One region of the Micromonospora sp. NPDC050695 genome, then DNA from elsewhere that is predicted to be linked to it. Evidence: riboswitches for the same ligand, from Rfam matches in the RefSeq annotation. Region 1 holds a riboswitch; the other holds the start of a gene.
What was found. A riboswitch is a leader RNA that binds a small molecule or an ion and turns the genes downstream of it on or off. The one in region 1 is predicted to bind cobalamin.
Positions count from the first base shown of each region.

Region 2: it holds a riboswitch for cobalamin, as region 1 does, so the genes downstream of both, cobN (cobaltochelatase subunit CobN) here and AB0H52_RS06495 (ribonucleoside-diphosphate reductase subunit alpha) in region 1, are expected to answer to the same signal.

Region 1 covers NZ_JBFAHZ010000006.1:108,656-117,912, forward strand. Annotated here, with positions in the region: gene AB0H52_RS06455 (ABC transporter substrate-binding protein) at 1-655, shown strand, start outside; gene AB0H52_RS06460 (ATP-binding cassette domain-containing protein) at 655-1,473, shown strand; gene AB0H52_RS06465 (hypothetical protein) at 1,470-1,613, shown strand; gene AB0H52_RS06470 (aldo/keto reductase) at 1,610-2,572, shown strand; gene AB0H52_RS06475 (FadR/GntR family transcriptional regulator) at 2,583-3,305, opposite strand; gene AB0H52_RS06480 (L-fuconate dehydratase) at 3,314-4,708, opposite strand; gene AB0H52_RS06485 (ROK family protein) at 4,881-5,981, opposite strand; gene AB0H52_RS06490 (MFS transporter) at 6,023-7,249, shown strand; cobalamin riboswitch at 7,326-7,543, shown strand; gene AB0H52_RS06495 (ribonucleoside-diphosphate reductase subunit alpha) at 7,735-9,257, shown strand, end outside.
Region 2 covers NZ_JBFAHZ010000013.1:6,828-16,084, forward strand. Annotated here, with positions in the region: gene helR (RNA polymerase recycling motor ATPase HelR) at 1-435, opposite strand, end outside; gene AB0H52_RS12590 (hypothetical protein) at 658-1,191, opposite strand; gene AB0H52_RS12595 (hypothetical protein) at 1,298-2,005, opposite strand; gene AB0H52_RS12600 (RNA polymerase sigma factor) at 1,998-2,579, opposite strand; gene AB0H52_RS12605 (hypothetical protein) at 2,700-3,035, shown strand; gene AB0H52_RS12610 (inositol monophosphatase family protein) at 3,058-3,864, opposite strand; gene AB0H52_RS12615 (DUF5919 domain-containing protein) at 3,861-4,745, opposite strand; gene AB0H52_RS12620 (hypothetical protein) at 4,899-5,174, shown strand; cobalamin riboswitch at 5,523-5,652, shown strand; gene cobN (cobaltochelatase subunit CobN) at 5,941-9,257, shown strand, end outside.

The DNA of each region.
Region 1 (9,257 bases):
CGCCGCCAACATCCCGGTCGCGATGATCGACTCCGGCACCAGCCCGCAGCCGTCGGCCGTTCCGCTCTTCGCCACCGACAACCGCGCATCGGCGGTCGAGGCCGCGAAGCTGCTCGCCACCGAACTCGGCCCCGGCAACCACGAGGTGGCGCTGGTCGAGTTCCAGCCCGGATCGCAGACCAACACCGAGCGGGTCGACGGCTTCAAGGCCGGCCTGGCCCAGTTCCCCAACCTGAAGCTGGTCGGTCAGCAGCCCAGCCGCAGTGACGTCAACGAGGCACGGCGGGTCACCGAGAACATCCTCACCGCCAACCCCAACCTCGCCGGCGTCTTCGCGGCCAACGAGCCGAGCGTGCTCGGCGCCGCGCAGGCGATCCAGGCCGCCGGCAAGTCCGGCAAGGTGGTCATCATCGGCTGGGACGCCGCCCCCGACGAGATCGCCGGTGTGCGCAGCGGTCAGATCTCGGCGCTGGTCGTGCAGAACCCGTTCAAGATGGGCTACTTCGGGGTCGACAAGATGGTCAAGCACCTCCGGGACAAGGCGCCGCTGGCGTCCGCCGACACCGGGGTCACGTTCGTCACCAAGGAGAACATCGACTCCGCGGAGATCAAGGCGGTGCTCGAGCCCAGCTGCGCCAACCCCCCGGTGCAGTGATGGGCGCGACCCCAACGGCATTCACCGACACCGACGAGAGCCCGGCCGCCGCGGAACCGCCGGTCCTCGAAGCCCGCGGCATCGTCAAGCGGTTCGGGCACGTCGAGGCGCTGCGCGGCGCCGACTTCACGGTCCACCGGGGTGAGGTCGTCGCGCTGATCGGCGACAACGGCGCCGGCAAGAGCACGCTGATCAAGACGCTGTCCGGTGTGCACCCGCCCGACGAGGGTGAGATCCGGGTGGGCGGTCGTCCCGTCCAGTTCTCCAACCCGGTCGACGCCCGGCGCGCGGGCGTGGAAACCGTCTACCAGGATCTCGCCGTCGCCGACGACCTCAGCGTGGCGGCCAACCTGTACCTGGGGCGGGAGATCCTGCGCTCCGGGCCGCTCGGCCGGCTCGGGCTGCTCGACAAACGGGCCATGCGGCAGGGCGCCGCCGCCGCGCTGGACGAGCTGGGCGTACGAATTCCCCGGGTCACCACCCCGATCGCCGTGTTGTCCGGTGGGCAACGGCAGTGCGTGGCGGTGGCCCGGGCGATCATCTGGGCGACCAACGTGGTCATCCTCGACGAGCCCACCGCGGCGCTCGGCGTCGTCCAGACCGGACGGGTGCTCGACGTCGTCCGGCGCGCCCGTGACGCCGGCATGTCGGTGGTGCTGGTGAGCCACAACATGCCGCAGGTGCTGGAGATCGCCGACCGGGTCGAGGTGCTGCGCCTCGGCCGGCGGGCGGCCCGGTTGCGCGCCGACGAGGTGACCACCGACGACCTGGTCGCCGCGATGACCGGAAGCACCAGTAGGGAACGGGAGGATCGGTGACGGCAGTCGTCCGCCGGGGCGCGCCCGATCCCGCGATCGTGGACCGCGCCCTGCAGCCGCCCGGCCCCGGGCAGGTCCGCATCGCGGTGGCATACACCGGCATCGTCCCGGCCGTCGGCGGCGGCTGGCTCGGCCGGTGACGGGCCGTCAGCCGCACCTCACCGCGCTGGGCTTCGGCGCTTCGCAGGGCGGCAACCTCTACCGGGTGACGTCGGACGAGGACTTCGCCGCCGCGGTGGACGCCGCGTGGGACGGCGGGATCCGGTACTTCGACACGGCGCCGCACTACGGGCTCGGCCTGTCGGAGCGGCGCCTGGGTGCCGCGCTGCGCTCCCGCCCGCGCGACGAGTACGTGGTGTCGACGAAGGTCGGCCGGTTGCTGGTGCCGTCGCCGGAGACCGCGCATCTGCGGGATCCGGACGGGTTCGATGTGCCGGCCGAGCACCGGCGGGTCTGGGACTTCAGCCGGGACGGCGTACGACGCTCGCTGGAGGCCAGCCTTCGGCGTACCGGCCTGGACCGCATCGACGTGGTGTACCTGCATGACCCGGACGAGCATTGGGAGCAGGCCGCGTACGAGGCGGTGCCGGCGTTGGTGGAGCTGCGCGAGCAGGGTGTGATCGGGGCGATCGGGGCCGGGATGAACCAGTCCGCGATGCTGGCCCGGTTCGTGGCGGAGACCGATGTGGACGTGGTGATGTGCGCCGGCCGGTTCACCCTGCTGGAGCAGGGTGCGTTGACCGACCTGCTGCCCGCCGCGCAGGCCCGCCGCGTCGGTGTGGTGATCGCGGGGGTCTACAACTCCGGGCTGCTGGCCCGGGACATGCCGCCGTCCGACGCCGTCTACGACTATCAGCAGGCCCCGGCGGAGGTGATCGAGCACGCGCGGCGGGCGGCGCAGGTGTGCCGGGCGTACGGCGTCACCCTGCCCGAGGCGGCGTTGGCGTTCGTCCGCCGGCACCCGGCCGTGGTCTCCACGGTGGTCGGCATGCGCGACGCGGCCCAGGTGACCGAAACCCTGCGCCGCACCGACGCCGACGTCCCGGATCAGCTCTGGACGGCGCTGTACGAGGTGGGGCTGCTCGACGTGCAGTCGTGAGGGTGGACCTTCACGTCCGGGGGGTCTCGGCGGTCGCGTCACCCTCGTCGGGCAACCAGTGCAACGACTCCTCCACCCCGATCAGGTGGTTGGCCATCCGGATGCGGGCCCGTTCGGGGTCGCGTGCCACGAGGGCCTTCAGGATCGCCACGTGCTCGTCGTGGGTACGCCGGTCCGCGCCCTCCTCGTGCAGGCTCCGCCACAAGCGCCCCCGCAGGGTGCGCCCGGCGAACGCCTCGATCAGGCCGACGAGCACCGGATTCTCGGCGTGCACGGCGATGATCCGGTGGAAGGCGATGTCGATCTCCATGATTCGTTCGTGGTCCTGTGGAGACTGACCGGCGATCCGGGCCGCCTCGTCGAGCAGTTCCCCTGCCTGGGTGAGGGCCTCGTCGGTGATCCTGGTCGCCGCCAGCCGGGCGGCCTCGCACTCCAACAGCCGTCGGACGGTGTGGATGTGCCGCGGGTCGCCCTGGCCCTGGAAGTCCACGACGAAGCCCATCGGGGCCAGCAGTTGCGGCGCGTCGAGGTTCGTGACGTAGGTGCCGTCGCCCTGGCGGATGTTGACGATGCCGAGGATGGACAGGGCCGACATGCCCTCGCGCAGCGATCCCCGTGAGACGCCGAGCGACTCGGCGAGGTCTTTCTCGATGGGCAGCCGGTCGCCGGGCTTGAACTGCCCTTCGAGGATCATCCGTTTGATGCCGTTGACCACTTCGTCGGTGCGGGACATGACACCTCCTAGCGGCCGGCGGGGGTGGCCGTTCCACCCGCGATCACGTACGGCTCCGGAGATGACACGGTAGTCGGGTCCGCCGCGGCCCAGTAGTGGCCGTCGGGGAACCGGTAGAGCGCGACCGACTCGGTCCGCATCCGGGTGGAGTAGCCGGGCCGCTCGGGCAGGACGTAACCGCTGCCCGACCCGGTGTCCCGGATGACGCACGGGTCGGTGAAGTGCTCGTGCAGGTGGTCGACGAACTCGGTGACACGGCCGGTGAGATCGCCGGAGATCGCCACGTAGTCGAGCACCGACACGTGCTGGACCATCTCACACAGACCGACGCCGCCGGCATGTGGGCACACGGGGACGTCGAACTTCGCGGCGAGGAGCAGCACCGCGACGATCTCGTTGATGCTGGCCAGCCGGCCGGTGTCCAACTGGCAGAAGTCGATGGCCTCGGCCTGGAACAGCTGCTTGAACATCACCCGGTTGTGGCAGTGCTCGCCGGTGGCGACCCCGATGGGCGCGACGGCGCGGCGAACGGCCGCGTGGCCGAGGATGTCGTCGGGGCTGGTGGGCTCCTCGATCCAGAGCGGGTTGAACTGGGCGAGAGCCTTGACCCACTCGATGGCCTGACCGACGTCCCACACCTGGTTGGCGTCGATCATCAGGCTGCGGTGCGGGCCGAGGATCTGCCGGGCGATCGCGCAGCGGCGGATGTCGTCGTCGAGGTTGGCGCCGACCTTGAGCTTCACGTACCCGTAGCCGGAGTCGACCGCCTCCTGGCACAGCCGGCGCAGTTTGTCGTCGCCGTAGCCGAGCCAGCCGGCCGAGGTGGTGTACGCGGGATAGCCGGTCCGGTCGAGCTCGGCGAGGCGATCGGCCTTCGTGCCCTCCTTGGCGCGCAGGATGGCCAGCGCCTCGTCCCGGGTCAGCGCGTCGGACAGGTAACGCAGGTCCGCGATGTCGACGAGTTGCTCGGGGGACATGTCGACGAGCAGCCGCCACAGCGGCTTGTCGGCGGCACGGGCCACCAGATCCCACGAGGCGTTGAGCACGGCGGCGAGGGACAGGTGGACGACGCCCTTCTCCGGCCCGAGCCACCGCAGCTGCGAGTCGGAGGTGAGCAGGCGGTAGACCGCCCCCATGTCCGCCGCCATCGTCGCCACGTCCAGGCCGACCAGGCGGTGGGCCTGGTGAACGGCCGCCGCGACGACGATGTCGTTGCCTCGGCCGATGGTGAAGGTCAGCCCGTGACCCGCGAGCGGCGCACCCGCGCTGTCCACGCCGTCGGTGTGCAGGACGACATAGGCCGCCGAGTAGTCACCGTCCTTGTTCATGGCGTCGGACCCGTCGGCGGTCAGGGAGGTGGGGAAGCGGACGTCCTCGACGGTGACGGCAGTGATCTGCGGCATGCGCTCCTCGCCCGGCTCGGGGAAAGATCGGATGATCACTGGGAGTATACGGAGGCTTGATCCGGTGCGTCAACGACGTCGATGGACTCGGACGTGCGTTTTGATGAGGGATCGCGAGCTGTGGTCGCCTCGCCGATTGGCCCGATACATCAAATCTTTGAACCGCTGATCGTCACCCCTGGAGCAGGGCGAGTTCCGGCACGCCGTAGTGCCGGTCGAGGACCTGCATGGCGGCGCCCGCCGCGATCACGTCGGCGCCCAGGCTGGAGAGGGTGACGTCGGTGGTGAGCCAGTCGGCGCGCGGCACGTCGGTGTGCACGGCCTCCTCGACCGCCGCGAGGTAGGGCTGCGCGTACCGCAGCAGGTCGGCGCCCGCCAGCACCACGTGGGCGAGGTCGAGGGTCTGCAGCAGGTTGACGACGCCGACCGCCAGGACCCGCGCGGCCCGGGCGATGTCGCCGGCCTCGGCGGCCCGGTTGTGCACGATCTCCAGGCATCCGTGGCGTCCGCACACGCAGAGCGGGCCGTCGAGTTCGACGACGGTGTGGCCGAACTCGCCGGCGTTGGTGTGTGCGCCCCGGTGGGCCGTGCCGCCCAGCCAGAAGCCGCCGCCGATGCCGGACTCGACCATGATGAGGACCGCGTCGCCGAAGGTTCCGCCGTGCCGCCAGGCCTCGGCCGTGACCCCCGCGGTGACGTCCTTGTCGAGGTGGACCGGCAGGCCGAGGTGCGCCTCGGCGAGCTCGCGCAGCGGTACGTCGTGCCAGTGCCGCAGACCGTGGGCGTCGCGGACCAGGCCGTGCTCGTGGTCCAGCGGGCCGATCATCCCGATGCCGACGCCGGTGAGCCGGCCCCGCAGATCCCGGCCCGCGGTGATCGCGCCGATGCCGGTGCGCAGGGCGTGCAGCAGCTGCTGCGGGGTGAAGTCGTCGGGCAGCGGGCTGACCGCCGAGTGGTGCACCGCGCCGGCCAGGTCGACGAGCACCAGGCGCAGCGTGCGCCGGGCGACGTGGGCGCCGATGGCGTACCGGCTGTCGGGGACCAGCTCGTAGACGACCGCGGGTTTGCCGATGCCCGGGCGGCGGACGCCGGCGGTACGGATCAGGCCGTCGGCGGTCAGGCGGGCGATCACCTTGGAGACCGCCTGTGGTGTCAGGCCGGTGGCCTGGACGATGGTCGACCGCTCGAACGTCGGCACGGTACGCCCCACCGCCATGACCAGCGCCTGGTTGTAGCCGCGCAGGAACGTCACGTCGGCTGTGGTGCGCGTCATCTCGCCACCCTATTACGCAACGCTGTTGCTAAATTCTCCCGGTGGATGGATTGAGCAGAAATCGACGGCTCTCGGCGGTGGCCGCCCTGGCCCTGGGCGGTGTGGCCGTCGGTCTGACCGAGTTCGTGGCGATGGGCCTGCTGCCCGACATCGGCCGCGACCTGCTGTCCGAGCAGTACGCGCGGTCGCCGTCCGACGCGGTGGCCCGCGCGGGCTGGATGATCACCGCGTACGCGCTCGGGGTGGTCGTGGGCGCCCCGCTCATCGCCGCGCTGAGCGCGCGCCTGCCCCGCAAGAAGCTGGTGCTCGGCCTGCTCGTCCTCTTCACCGTCGGCACCGTCGCGTCGGCGACCGCCCCGACGTTCGACCTGGTGCTGGTGGCACGGTTCGTCGCGGCCCTGCCGCACGGCGCGTACTTCGGGGCGGCCGGCCTGCTCGCAGCGACCCTGCTGGGCCCCGGCAACGAGGCCCGCGGCTTCGCCGCCGTGCTCAGCGGACTGACCGTGAGCAACGTGGTCGGCGTACCCCTGATCACCCGACTCGGGCAGGCGGCCGGCTGGCGCACCGCGTACCTGGTCATCGCCGGGGTCTTCGTGCTCACCCTGTTGGCCGTGCTGGCGGTCGTCCCGGAGGTCGCCGCGGCGGTGGAGGGCTCGCCCGCCGCCGAGCTGCGGGCCCTGCGGACCAGGCAGGTGTGGCTGGTCGCGGCCACCGGGGCGATCGGCTTCGCCGGCTTCTTCGCGGTCGACACGTACATCGCTCCGGTCACCACCGACGTCGCCGGCCTCTCCGCCGCGACCGTGCCGTGGGCGCTCGTCGCGGTGGGTCTCGGCATGACCGTCGGCAACGCCCTGGGCGGCTGGCTCGCGGACCGGGACCTGCGCCGCAGCATGATCGTCGGCTTCGTCGCGATGATCGTGAGCATCGCCGTGTTCGGCCTCGTCGCGTCGAACCCCGCCGGCCTGTTCGTGGGCGCGTTCCTGGTCGGCGCGACCAGCCTCTACCTGGGGCCGGTCCTGCAGGCCCGCCTCATCACGGTGGCGCCGGGCGCCCAGCTGATGGGCGCGGCGATGAACCAGTCGGCCATGAACATCGCGAACAGCCTCGGCGCCGCCCTGGGCAGCGTCGCCATCGCCGCCGGGTTCGGCTACCTCGCGCCGGCCTGGGTGGGCGTGGTCCTGGCGATCCTCGGACTGGGCCTGGCGGCAGTCAGCTTCGCGGTCGAACGCCGCTCGCGCGTGCCGCAGCCGGTCACCGTCGGGAACTGACCCGCCCTCCGGTGACGGGTGTCACCGACACGCCCGGCCCGACATGTGGGGTGTGACAACCACGGCGTCCCTATATATGGTGTCGAGCGCAGCTGGTTCGGCCGCTCACCCGGAGTGGTCGAGGCAACAGGGAACCCGGTGGAAATCCGGGACTGTCCCGCAGCGGTGAGTGGGAACGACCGCCGTCATCAGCACTGGGCCACCACACGGCCTGGGAAGCGACGGCCAGTAGGAGACCGGCGAACCCGGTCGTGCCCGCGAGTCCGAAGACCTGCCAGCGCGCCGTACGCCCACACCCGGGCGTACGGCGGTCCGAGGCCGCGTGGGACGGCCGACGCCACCTGACCCACGCCGTCGCGGCGTGGCGTCCGCCGGTGTCTGTCTCCTCGTGTCCGGACCATCAGGTCTCGAACTCCGAGGAGCGAGTGGTGACAGTTACCGAGGTAGCCCCGGCCGCCAGCGGCGCGGCCCCCCGCCGGACGCAGATGCGCGTCCGCAAGCGCGACGGCGCCACCGAGGCGGTGGACGTCAACAGGATCGTCCGGGCGGTCGAGCGGTGGACCGACGACCTCACCGACGTCGACCCGCTGCGGGTCGCCACCCGCACGATCAGCGGCCTCTACGACGGCGCGACCACCGCCGAGCTGGACCGGCTGTCCATCCAGACCGCCGCCGAGATGATCGGCGAAGAGCCGCAGTACTCCCGCCTGGCCGCCCGCCTGCTGGCCGTCTACGTCGACAAGGAGGTCCGCCGCCAGGGCGTCACCTCGTTCAGCGCGGCGATCCGGACCGGTCACGCGGAGGGCCTGATCGGCGACGAGACCGCCGCGTTCGTCGCCGCGCACGCCACCATGCTCGACGACGCCGTCGACCCGGACGGCGACCGGCGCTTCGAGTACTTCGGGTTGCGCACGGTCTACGACCGGTACCTGCTGCGCCACCCGAGCACCCGGCTGGTGCTGGAGACTCCGCAGTACTGGCTGCTGCGGGTGGCCTGTGGCCTGTCCACCACCCCCGACGAGGCGGTCGGCTTCTACCGGCTGATGTCCAGCCTGGCCTACCTGCCCAGCTCACCGACGCTGTTCAACTCCGGTACCCGGCACACCCAGATGTCCTCCTGCTACCTGGTCGACTCCCCGCGCGACGAGTTGGACTCCATCTACCAGCGGTACGCGCAGGTCGCGAACCTGTCCAAGTTCGCCGGCGGCATCGGCATCGCGTACTCCCGGGTCCGGTCCCGGGGCGCGCTGATCCGCGGCACGAACGGGCAGTCCAACGGGATCGTGCCGTGGCTGCGCACGCTGGACGCCAGCGTGGCCGCGGTCAACCAGGGCGGCCGGCGCAAGGGCGCGGCCTGCGTCTACCTGGAGCCGTGGCACCCGGACATCGAGGAGTTCCTGCAACTGCGGGACAACACCGGCGAGGACGCCCGCCGCACCCACAACCTGAACCTGGCCAACTGGATCCCGGACGAGTTCATGCGCCGGGTCGAGGCCGACGAGGTGTGGTCGCTGTTCGACCCGCACGAGGTGCCCGAGCTGCCCGACCTGTGGGGGGAGCGGTTCGACGCCGCGTACCGGGCCGCCGAGGCACAGGGCCGCTACGTGCGGCAGGTGCCGGCGCGGGAGCTGTACGGCAAGATGATGCGCACCCTCGCCCAGACCGGCAACGGGTGGATGACCTTCAAGGACGCCGCCAACCGGCTGTGCAACCAGACCGCCGAAGACGGCGACGTGGTGCACCTGTCCAACCTGTGCACCGAGATCATCGAGGTGTCCAGCGACGCCGAGACCGCCGTGTGCAACCTCGGCTCGGTGAACCTCGCCGCCCACCTCGCCGACGGCGACCTCGACTGGGAGCGGCTGCGCGCCACGGTCCGCACCGCCGTGACGTTCCTCGACCGGGTCATCGACATCAACTACTACCCGACCCCACAGGCGGCGGCGAGCAACCCGCGCTGGCGCCCCGTCGGGCTCGGGCTGATGGGCCTTCAGGACGTGTTCTTCGC
Region 2 (9,257 bases), on a different contig from region 1:
GGTCCAGCGGTACCGGCGGCGGCTCGTCAGGCCCATCGGGTTGGCGTGGGTGGCGCCGAAGAACGGCTCGGCGGCGGGGGAGCGCCAGTCGAGCAGCAGGCGGCGTCCGGCGCCGTCGGTGAGGCCGCGCCGTCCGATGTACACGGGCTCCGGGCTGTCCGCGCTGACCATGCGACCGAGGCAGAGGTCCAGGCCGTAGCGGCGCAGCGCGCGCAGGTGGGCGCTCAGCCGGCGGACCTCCCGGTCACGTTCCACCGCCTGCCGGCCGGCGCCGCCGGGCGCCCGGCGTTCGGCGTCGAGGCGGCCGGACAGATCGGTGTACGTCTGCTCGAGGCTCGCCGCCATGGTCGCGAAGTGCTGCTCGTCGCGGGCGATCAGCGCCGGGTCTGCCTTGGCGCGAAGTTGGTCGGGGAGATCAAAGACGCTGAGGATCAGCGGGTCCACGTCGGGTCGCTCCGATCTGGGTGCGGGCCAGCGCGCGTCTCCGAGCTGCGGAAACGCGGTCCGGTCGGCAATTCTGCGGTACGACCCGGGTCTTGCCACAAGTCCCCCGGTGCGGTATATGTTAAGAGTGGCAGGGATTGAGTGCTTCTTGTCCCTAGGTCATCCGCTCTCCCTTGATCACCCACTCGCCGGCGACGCACCCCGCACCGATCGTCAGGGCTTCCGTTCGGCGTAGACCAGGTCCATGCTGTCGCTGCGCCCGCCCCAGCGCAGGTCGAGGTGCCAGCATCCGGCGCTCGGCATGTCGATGATCGACGGGCCCGGCCCGCCGTCGACCTCCCGGGTCACCCGGGTGCCGGTGCCGTCCAGCGTCGCGGTGATCACCAGGGTGGCCGGCGACGTCGGGTCGGCCGATGCCGTGGCCGGCCGGGACACCCAGAGGATCTTGTTGTTCGATCCGTCCCGCCTGACCTGCGCCAGCGGGTTTCCGAACAGCACCGCGACGATGTGGCCCTGCGCACCGAGCACGTGCGGCGCCCGGGCGTCCCCGTGGAAGCCGGTCTGCGCCCAGTCGGGCAGCGTGCCCGTCTCGACCCGCGAGCGGCAGCCGGTCGCCGCGGCCACCGAGGGCGTGCCGGCGGCCACCGGGGCCGTGCCGGCGCTCCCCGTGGCTGGCGCCGCTGGCGTGGTCGGCACCGCTCCCGTGCTCGGCCGGTCGCTGGTCGTACAGGCCGCCAGCAGGAGCACCGACCCCAGCGTGAATCTGACCCAGGCACCCATGTCACCCTCCGATGCGTCGATGAAGCGAGTTGTGTGTCGCATCATCACGACACCGCTCGGAGCCGCCGGGTTCCTAGGTCATCGACTCGGCGATCTCGATCGCCTCGAGCCTGCCGAGATCACCCTCGAGCCGGTAGCTCACGTCGCCGTCCTGCCAGATCAGGGTCGAGGCGGCCAGCCGGGCGGTCTCCCGGTGGACGCGGCCGGAACGGTCCACGTAGGACAGCACGTGTGGGCTGCCGACCCAGACCGCGAAGTCGCCGTCGACCTGGACCCACTCCGCGTCGGGTCGACTGGTCTCCTTGTGGAAGGCCAGGTTGAGGCGGCCGTCGAAGGCGTCGATGCGCAGCGTGCCCCCGCGGTAGAGCAGCGTCGCCACGCGGTGGCCGCCCGTGGGGTCGGGGTCCGCCACGAGCACCTGCTCGGGCGGCCCCAGCCGTGCCGGTACGCGGATCGGAAAGCGCACCCCCCGCTGCGCCTCGGCGATGGCGGCCGTGCGCTGCGACGGCAGCGGCGACGGAGTGCCGGCGGGCCGCCCCGACGACGGGGCGATGCTGACACCCGCGAAGCGCAGCAGCCCGCCGACGGCGTCGGCGACGGCGGCCCGGGCCGGCGGCAGCGCCGCCACCAGCAGGGCGGCGAGAGCCGCGGCCGCGTACATTCGCCACCGGCGTCGGCGCGGTGCGGCGAGCCGTGCGCGGACGCGGACGGTCACGTCGGGCGCGGCGGGCGTGTCCAGCCAGGTGGAGAGGTCACGCAGTTCCCGCTCGAGGTCACCCATGCCGGACCTCCTCGCGGTCGAGCAGGCCGCGCAGCTTCGCCAACGCCCGCGACGTCCGCGACTTCACCGTGCCCCGGGGCCAACCCAACGTCTCCGCGGTCTCCTCCTCGCTGAGGTCGAGGAAGAACCGACAGACGATCACCTCGCGGTCGCGTACCGGCAACTGGCGCAACGCGTGTACCAGCGCGCTGCGGCGCTCCCCGGCGAGAACCGCGCCGACCGCCCCGTCCTCGGCGGCCTCCGACGCTGGACCGGCCGCCGCGGCCCGCAGCACCAGCCCGTCCCGCCGGCTGCGCGAGCGGTGCAGGTTGCGCGTCTCGTTGGCGACGATCGCCAGCAGCCAGGAGCGGAAGGACGACTCACCGCGATAGCGGGAGAGCTTGCGGTACGCCTTCACGAACGCCTCCTGGATGACGTCCTCGGAGTCCGGGCCCGCGCCGAGCAGCACCGCCGTCCGGTACGCGGACGCGGTGTGCCGGGCGACCAGGCGGTCGTACGCCTCCAGGTCACCTGCCCGAGCGCGGGTGACGAGCACATGGTCGTCCAGGGAAACCTCCGCTCCGATCACCCTCATGACACCGCACGGGCGTCGCGGGTTCCACCCGACGCGAATCAGGTTGCTCCCATCCGGCATGCAGCGGATTACCAGGATTCGGTGCTGCACTGGTGGGAGCGTCGAGGAGAGGGGTGGGCCATGGGCTGGTTCAACCGGCGGTCGCGGGGTGCCGAGACGACCCCGACCAAGCTGGACCGGGAGGCGACCCGCGACGACCTCGCGGCGCTGGAGGCGTTCGTCGCCAGCCGGCGCGGGGTGGAGTTCTACCTGGAGCCGGAGACCACCGCCACCGACACGACCGTGGTGGCGATCGCCCACGACGGTGAGTGGATCCGCCGCCGCACCGGCACGCCACGGGCGGCGGGCGCCATCGCCCGCAAGCACGCGGTGCCGCTGTACGAGGCGGCGCGCACCGGCTACCCGGAGCGGATGCGGGTGTGGAACCGGGCACACCCGGAGCGCCGTGCCCACTGAGACGGTCAGGCCGTGAGTGGGCTCAAGCGGGGTTCACCTGTGTGAGTGATCGCCGGATGAGCGTGAGGACGGGCGGAAGGATCAGCTCGCTGCCACCGATTGTGGCGGCAGCGTTCACGTCGTGGGGCGTGCCGTCGATGTCGACCACCAGCGCGCCAGCCTCTTTGGCGATGACGACGCCCGCGATGGTGTCCCAGGGATTGTTGTTGAGCATGACGAACGCGTCGATCCGGCCGTGAGCCAACCAGGCGAGGTCGATCGCGGCTGACCCGTGCATGCGTATCCGTTGGACGTGTCGGGCGAGCTGCTCGGTGATGGCAAGTCGCTCGGTGTTCTTCCGCCTGGCCTCGGCACCGACTGCATAGTCGCCAATGGCGACGACGGCGTCCCGGAGATCGGTGACCTGGCTGGCGCGGATGCGTCGGTTGTCGGCATAGGCTCCGTGCCCCTGGACGGCGTGGTAGCGGGTGCCGAGGAACGGGAGGTCGATGACACCAAGGACGGCGCGTGTGCGGTGGATGAGGCCGAGGGAGATCGCGCACAGGGGCGAGCCGTGGATGAAGTTGACGGTGCCGTCGACCGGATCGAGTGCCCAGGTCAGTGCGCTGGTGTCGCCGCTGGTGCCGTACTCCTCGCCGAGGAATCCGATGTCAGGCGCCTTGGCGGCCAGGTGCTCGCGGACCGCTCGCTCGATGGCGTAATCCACGTCCGAGGCCATGTCGCGGTCACCCTTGAAGGTCAGCGCACCGGGCTGAAGCGTCCGCATCAGGTCGTGTGCCAGGTCAACGGCCTCCTGTGCGAGGGGGAGGAGGCGGGCGTAGTCGGTCATAGCTGGCGGCTGCGCTCCCATAGCGAGCTGAACATATCGTCGAATATCGGGTAAAGACCGGAGGGGCCGGCGCTGCGCTCGATGACCATGGTCGGGCAGTCGACACCTCGCATCTGCGGTAGGTAGTGCTGGACAACGCAGAGTCGACCATCGATCAGAAGGACGTTGGCGCGAATGGACTCGTCGTAGACGCCGATGGCGAGGTTGTCTCGGGCATTCGCGGGGAGCCGGTCGCGAATGCGGCGGGCCAGGTTCTGGATGTTGAGTTCGGTGAGCGCCCTGAGGTGTCCGTCTGGATAGTCGTCCTCACGCTCCTGCCGCCTGATCGCCTCGCCGGCCGGGTCAAGGAACAGGCATCGGAGGCGGGTGCCCGCGGCGAGAAGTTTCAGGAGGCGGTTGTCGGCGTACTGCTGACAGATGAGGTTGAGTGAAAGGCCGGACGCTCGGATGTCCGTCGCATGGTCGAAGAGGGCTTGCGGAGGCGCCTCCGCCATGAAATCCGATCGGCTGGAATAGATGGCGGTGACATCAGCGCATCGGTCCCGCATTGCCTTGCCGGCCTGCTGGCCGGCGAGGTCCGGGGCCGGCTCGCGTTCGCCTAGGAGGAGCGCCATGCGTGCATGGCGTGGCATGGACAGGCCGGCGCAGATGCGGGTGAGGACATCGATGCTGCTGACCCGGCGGGCACCGCTGGTGATCTCGCTGACCTGAGCCTGGCTGAGGCCGGTGGCGACACCGAGGGTGGTTTGGCTGGCGCGGGTGGCTCGCTGGACGAGGCGGAATACCTGAGCGAGGTCGCGAGCGGCCAAGGCATCGAGCATATCGGTGGTGTCCCACAGCAGGTCGTCAGTGGTAAGCGCGGTAGTTGTGCGGACGCTCACGGCAGGCTCCCTTCCTGCTCAAGGGCCGAGGGTCAGCTTATCCAGTAGTCAGATGGCATGCCGGGATGCCATCCGGAGGGCGGATGAGAGTTATCCGTTGAGTAATCACCCTCTGTGATGGATCGCTGGGGTTGCGGTGAGCAGGGTCGTGGTGTGAGCCTGCGGTCCCGCCCCCACCTGCCCATGCGCCCCGCCTGGTTGTGCCGCAACTGTGCCGCCGCGTGGCCATGTTCCCGCGCGCAACTCGATCTCGTCGCCGAGTTCTACGGCCACTCGCTGGCGCTGGCCCTTTACCTGACGTCCTGCATGAACGAGGCCATCCACGACTTGTACGGTCTCGGCGGTCGCCCCGACCTTGCCGTGATGCACGCGCGCTTCCTTGGCTGGCTGTCGTTGACTCGCCGGCCGCGTCGCTCTCAGCGTGAGTGACCCCGGGCTGATCATGTGTTCGTTCTTTGGCGCCCGCCGGCCCGCCCGCAACGAATGCGGACCGGGAGCCGGGCCGAACCGGAAGGCCACACCCGGTGATGGGGCGTCCATGGCCCCCTTTGGAGCTGAATCGTCTACGACATCAGCTCCAAAGGGGGCCGCGCACACACTGCCCAGCCGTGGGATCCCTCCGCCGTCGACGAACCGGCTCGGCAGCCCGCGACTGCGACGAGAGGCCCCCCGCCGGCATCTTCGCAGTTCACTGTGGCGAGCGCCGCCGTCCGATGCAGGCGTGCGCGTTGACCGGCGGCGCGGCGGTGTGGCAGCATTCGCGGCCTGACGGCAGTGAAGGAAGTCGGTGCGAATCCGACGCGGTCCCGCCACTGTCACCGGGGAGTGATCCCCCCTCGTGAGTCACGGCCGTGTGTCTGCGGTTGGAAGGCCGGGGGAGAGCGTCGATCCGGAAGCCAGGATACTTCGGCCGTCGGATGTACCCCAGGGCGTGGACACCCGAGGAGGACCCGATGACGCACGGCGTCTCCGTCACCGACGACCATCGTCGTGACCTGAGCGACGGCCGCTCTGCCGCACCCATACCCGGGCGCTCTCCCGCCGTTCACCGCTGAGTTCCGCGCCGCGCCACCCGTCGCCGCCGGCCGCACGCCGGTGAGCCGGCCGGATCGCGGTACCCGCTGAACCCCGCGCCCATCCCACGTCGCCAGGCGCTTCCCCGCGAGCGTGCCGACGTTACTGTCCGGAGCCTGCCGTGCGCATCCTGCTGCTCTCCACCGCCGACACCGACCTGCTGGCCGCCCGCGCCAGCGGCGTCGACTACCGCCTGGCCAACCCGGCCCGGGTCGCCGCCGACGAGGTGCCCGTCCTGCTCGACGGGGTCGACCTCGCCGTCGTACGCCTGCTCGGAGGCCGGCAGGCGTGGCCCGACGGCCTCGCCGCGGTGCTCGCCGGCGGACGCCCCACGGTCGTGCTCGGCGGTGAGTCGGTGCCCGACGCGGAGCTGACGGCCCTCTCCACCGTGCCGTCCGGGGTCGCCACCCAGGCGCTCGCGTACCTCGTCGAGGGCGGGCCGGACAACCTCGCCCAGCTGGCCCGGTTCCTCTCCGACACCGTGCTGCTCACCGGCGAGGGTTTCGCCCCACCCGCGCCCACACCGGCGTACGGGGTGCACGGCGATCATCGCGCCGACCCGGACCGGCCCACCGTGGGGATCGTCTTCTACCGGGCGCACGCGCTCGCCGGCAACACCGGATTCGTCGACGTGCTCGCCGACGCGGTACGCGACGCCGGTGGCAGTCCGCTGCCCATCTTCTGCGGCTCGCTGCGCGGGCTGACCGCCGGCGCCGGACCGCTCGGACTGTTCGCCCGCTGCGACGCGCTGCTGGTCACCGTCCTCGCCGCCGGGGGCGCGGTCGCCGCGGACGCCTCCGGCGGCGGTGCCGAGGACGCCTGGGACGTCGGCGCCCTCGCCGCCCTGGACGTGCCGGTCATCCAGGCGCTCTGTCTCACCAGCACCCGCGAACAATGGGCCGGCAGCGACGCCGGACTGTCCCCGTTGGACGCCGCGATGCAGGTGGCCATCCCCGAGTTCGACGGCCGGATCGTCACCGTGCCGTTCTCGTTCAAGCGGATCGACGCCGACGGGCTCTCGGTCTACGCCGCCGACCCCGAGCGGGCCGCGCGGGTCGCCGGCATCGCGGTGCGCCACGCCCGGCTGCGCTACGTGCCCAACGCCGACAAGCGGATCGCCGTCGTGCTCAGCTCGTACCCCACCAAGCACTCCCGGGTCGGCAACGCCGTCGGGCTGGACACCCCCGTCTCGGCGGTCCGGTTGCTCGCCGCGCTGGCCGACGCCGGCTACCACCTGGGCGACGCCCCGGTACCCGACGACGGTGACGCGCTGATCCACGCGCTGATCGCCGCCGGGGGGCACGACGTGGAATGGCTCACCCCGGAGCAGTTGGCCGCCGCCGAGGCCCGGATACCGGGGCGGACGTACCGGCGGTGGTTCGACCAGGTCCCCGCCGAGCTGCGCGAACGGATGCGGGAACACTGGGGTGAGCCGCCCGGCGAGCTGTACACCGACGGCGACGACATCGTGCTCGCCGGGCTGCGCTTCGGCAACGTGGTGCTGCTCATCCAGCCGCCCCGCGGCTTCGGGGAGAACCCGATCGCCATCTACCACGACCCGGACCTGCCGCCGAGTCACCACTACCTGGCCGCGTACCACTGGCTGGCCGCGCCGGTCGCCGACGGCGGCTTCGGCGCGGACGCCGTGGTGCACCTCGGCAAGCACGGCACCCTGGAGTGGCTGCCCGGCAAGGGCCTCGGCCTGGCCGCCGGCTGCGCGCCCGACGCGGTCCTCGGTGACCTGCCGCTGGTCTACCCGTTCATCGTCAACGACCCCGGCGAGGGCACCCAGGCCAAGCGGCGCGCGCACGCCGTGGTCATCGACCACCTGGTGCCGCCGATGGCCCGTGCCGAGACCTACGGCGAGCTGGCCAAACTGGAACAACTGCTCGACGAGTACGCCACCGTGCAGGCCCTCGACCCGGCCAAGCTGCCCACCGTGCGGGCGCAGATCTGGGACCTCGTCCGCGCCGCCGAACTGCACCACGACCTGCACGCCGAGGCGATGCCCGACGCCGACGACTTCGACGACTTCGTGCTGCACCTCGACGGGTACCTCTGCGAGGTCAAGGACGTGCAGATCCGCGACGGGCTGCACATCCTCGCCGCCGCGCCGACCGGTGAACCCCGCGTCAACCTCGTCCTCGCCGTGCTGCGGGCGCCGCAGATCTGGGGAGGCGCCCGCGCCCTGCCCGGCCTGCGGCAGGCCCTCGCCGCCGCGTACGGCCTCGACGAGCAGGAGCTGCTCGCGACGCCCGGGCAGCGGATCGCCCTGCCCGCGGCGCTGACCGACGCGGTGGACGGCCCGGCCGGCACCGCCGCCGACGCCATCGACCTGATCGAGGCTCTCGCGCGGCGACTGGTCGTCGGCATGGAAACCCTAAGCTGGGCCGTGGACGCGGCCGACGCGGTCGTCGCGGAGGTGACCGGCCAGCCGATCCCGGACGCCGCCGCGGTGCTGCGCTTCGCCGCCACCGAGCTGGTGCCCCGGCTGGAGCGCACCACCGACGAGCTGACCAACACCCTCGGCGCGCTCGACGGCCGGTTCGTGCCGCCCGGCCCGTCCGGCTCGCCCACCCGGGGCCTGGTCAACGTGCTGCCCACCGGCCGCAACTTCTACTCCGTCGACCCGAAGGCCATCCCCAGCCGCAACGCCTGGGACGTCGGGGTGGCCCTCGCGGACTCGCTGCTGGCCCGGCACCTCGCCGACACCGGCGCGTACCCCCGCTCGGTGGGGTTGACCGTGTGGGGCACCAGCGCCATGCGGACGCAGGGCGACGACATCGCCGAGGTGCTCGCGCTGCTGGGCTGCCGGCCCGTCTGGGACGACCGGTCGCGGCGGGTCACCGGCATCGAGGTGGTGCCGACCGCCGAGCTGGGCCGGCCCCGCGTCGACGTCACCGTCCGCATCTCCGGGTTCTTCCGCGACGCGTTCCCGCACGTCGTGACCCTGCTCGACGACGCCGTCCGGCGGGTCGCCGCCCTCGACGAGCCGGACGCGGACAACTACCTGCGCGCCCACGTCACCGCCGACCTCGCCGAGCACGGCGACGAGCGGCGGGCCACCGCGCGGATCTTCGGCTCCAAACCCGGGGCGTACGGCGCCGGGTTGTTGCCGCTGATCGACGCCCGCACCTGGCGCGACGACGCCGACCTTGCCGAGGTGTACGCCGTGTGGGGTGGCTACGCGTACGGCCGGGGCCTGGACGGGCGGGAGGCGCGCGCCGACATGGAACGCTCGTTCGCCCGGATCGCGGTGGCCGTGAAGAACCAGGACACCCGCGAGCACGACATCGTCGACTCCGATGACTACTTCCAGTACCACGGCGGGATGGTGGCGATGGTCCGTCACCTCACCGGCAGCGCCCCGCAGGCGTACGTGGGTGACTCGGCGATGCCGCACGACGTGCGGACCCGCACGCTGGGCGAGGAGACCCG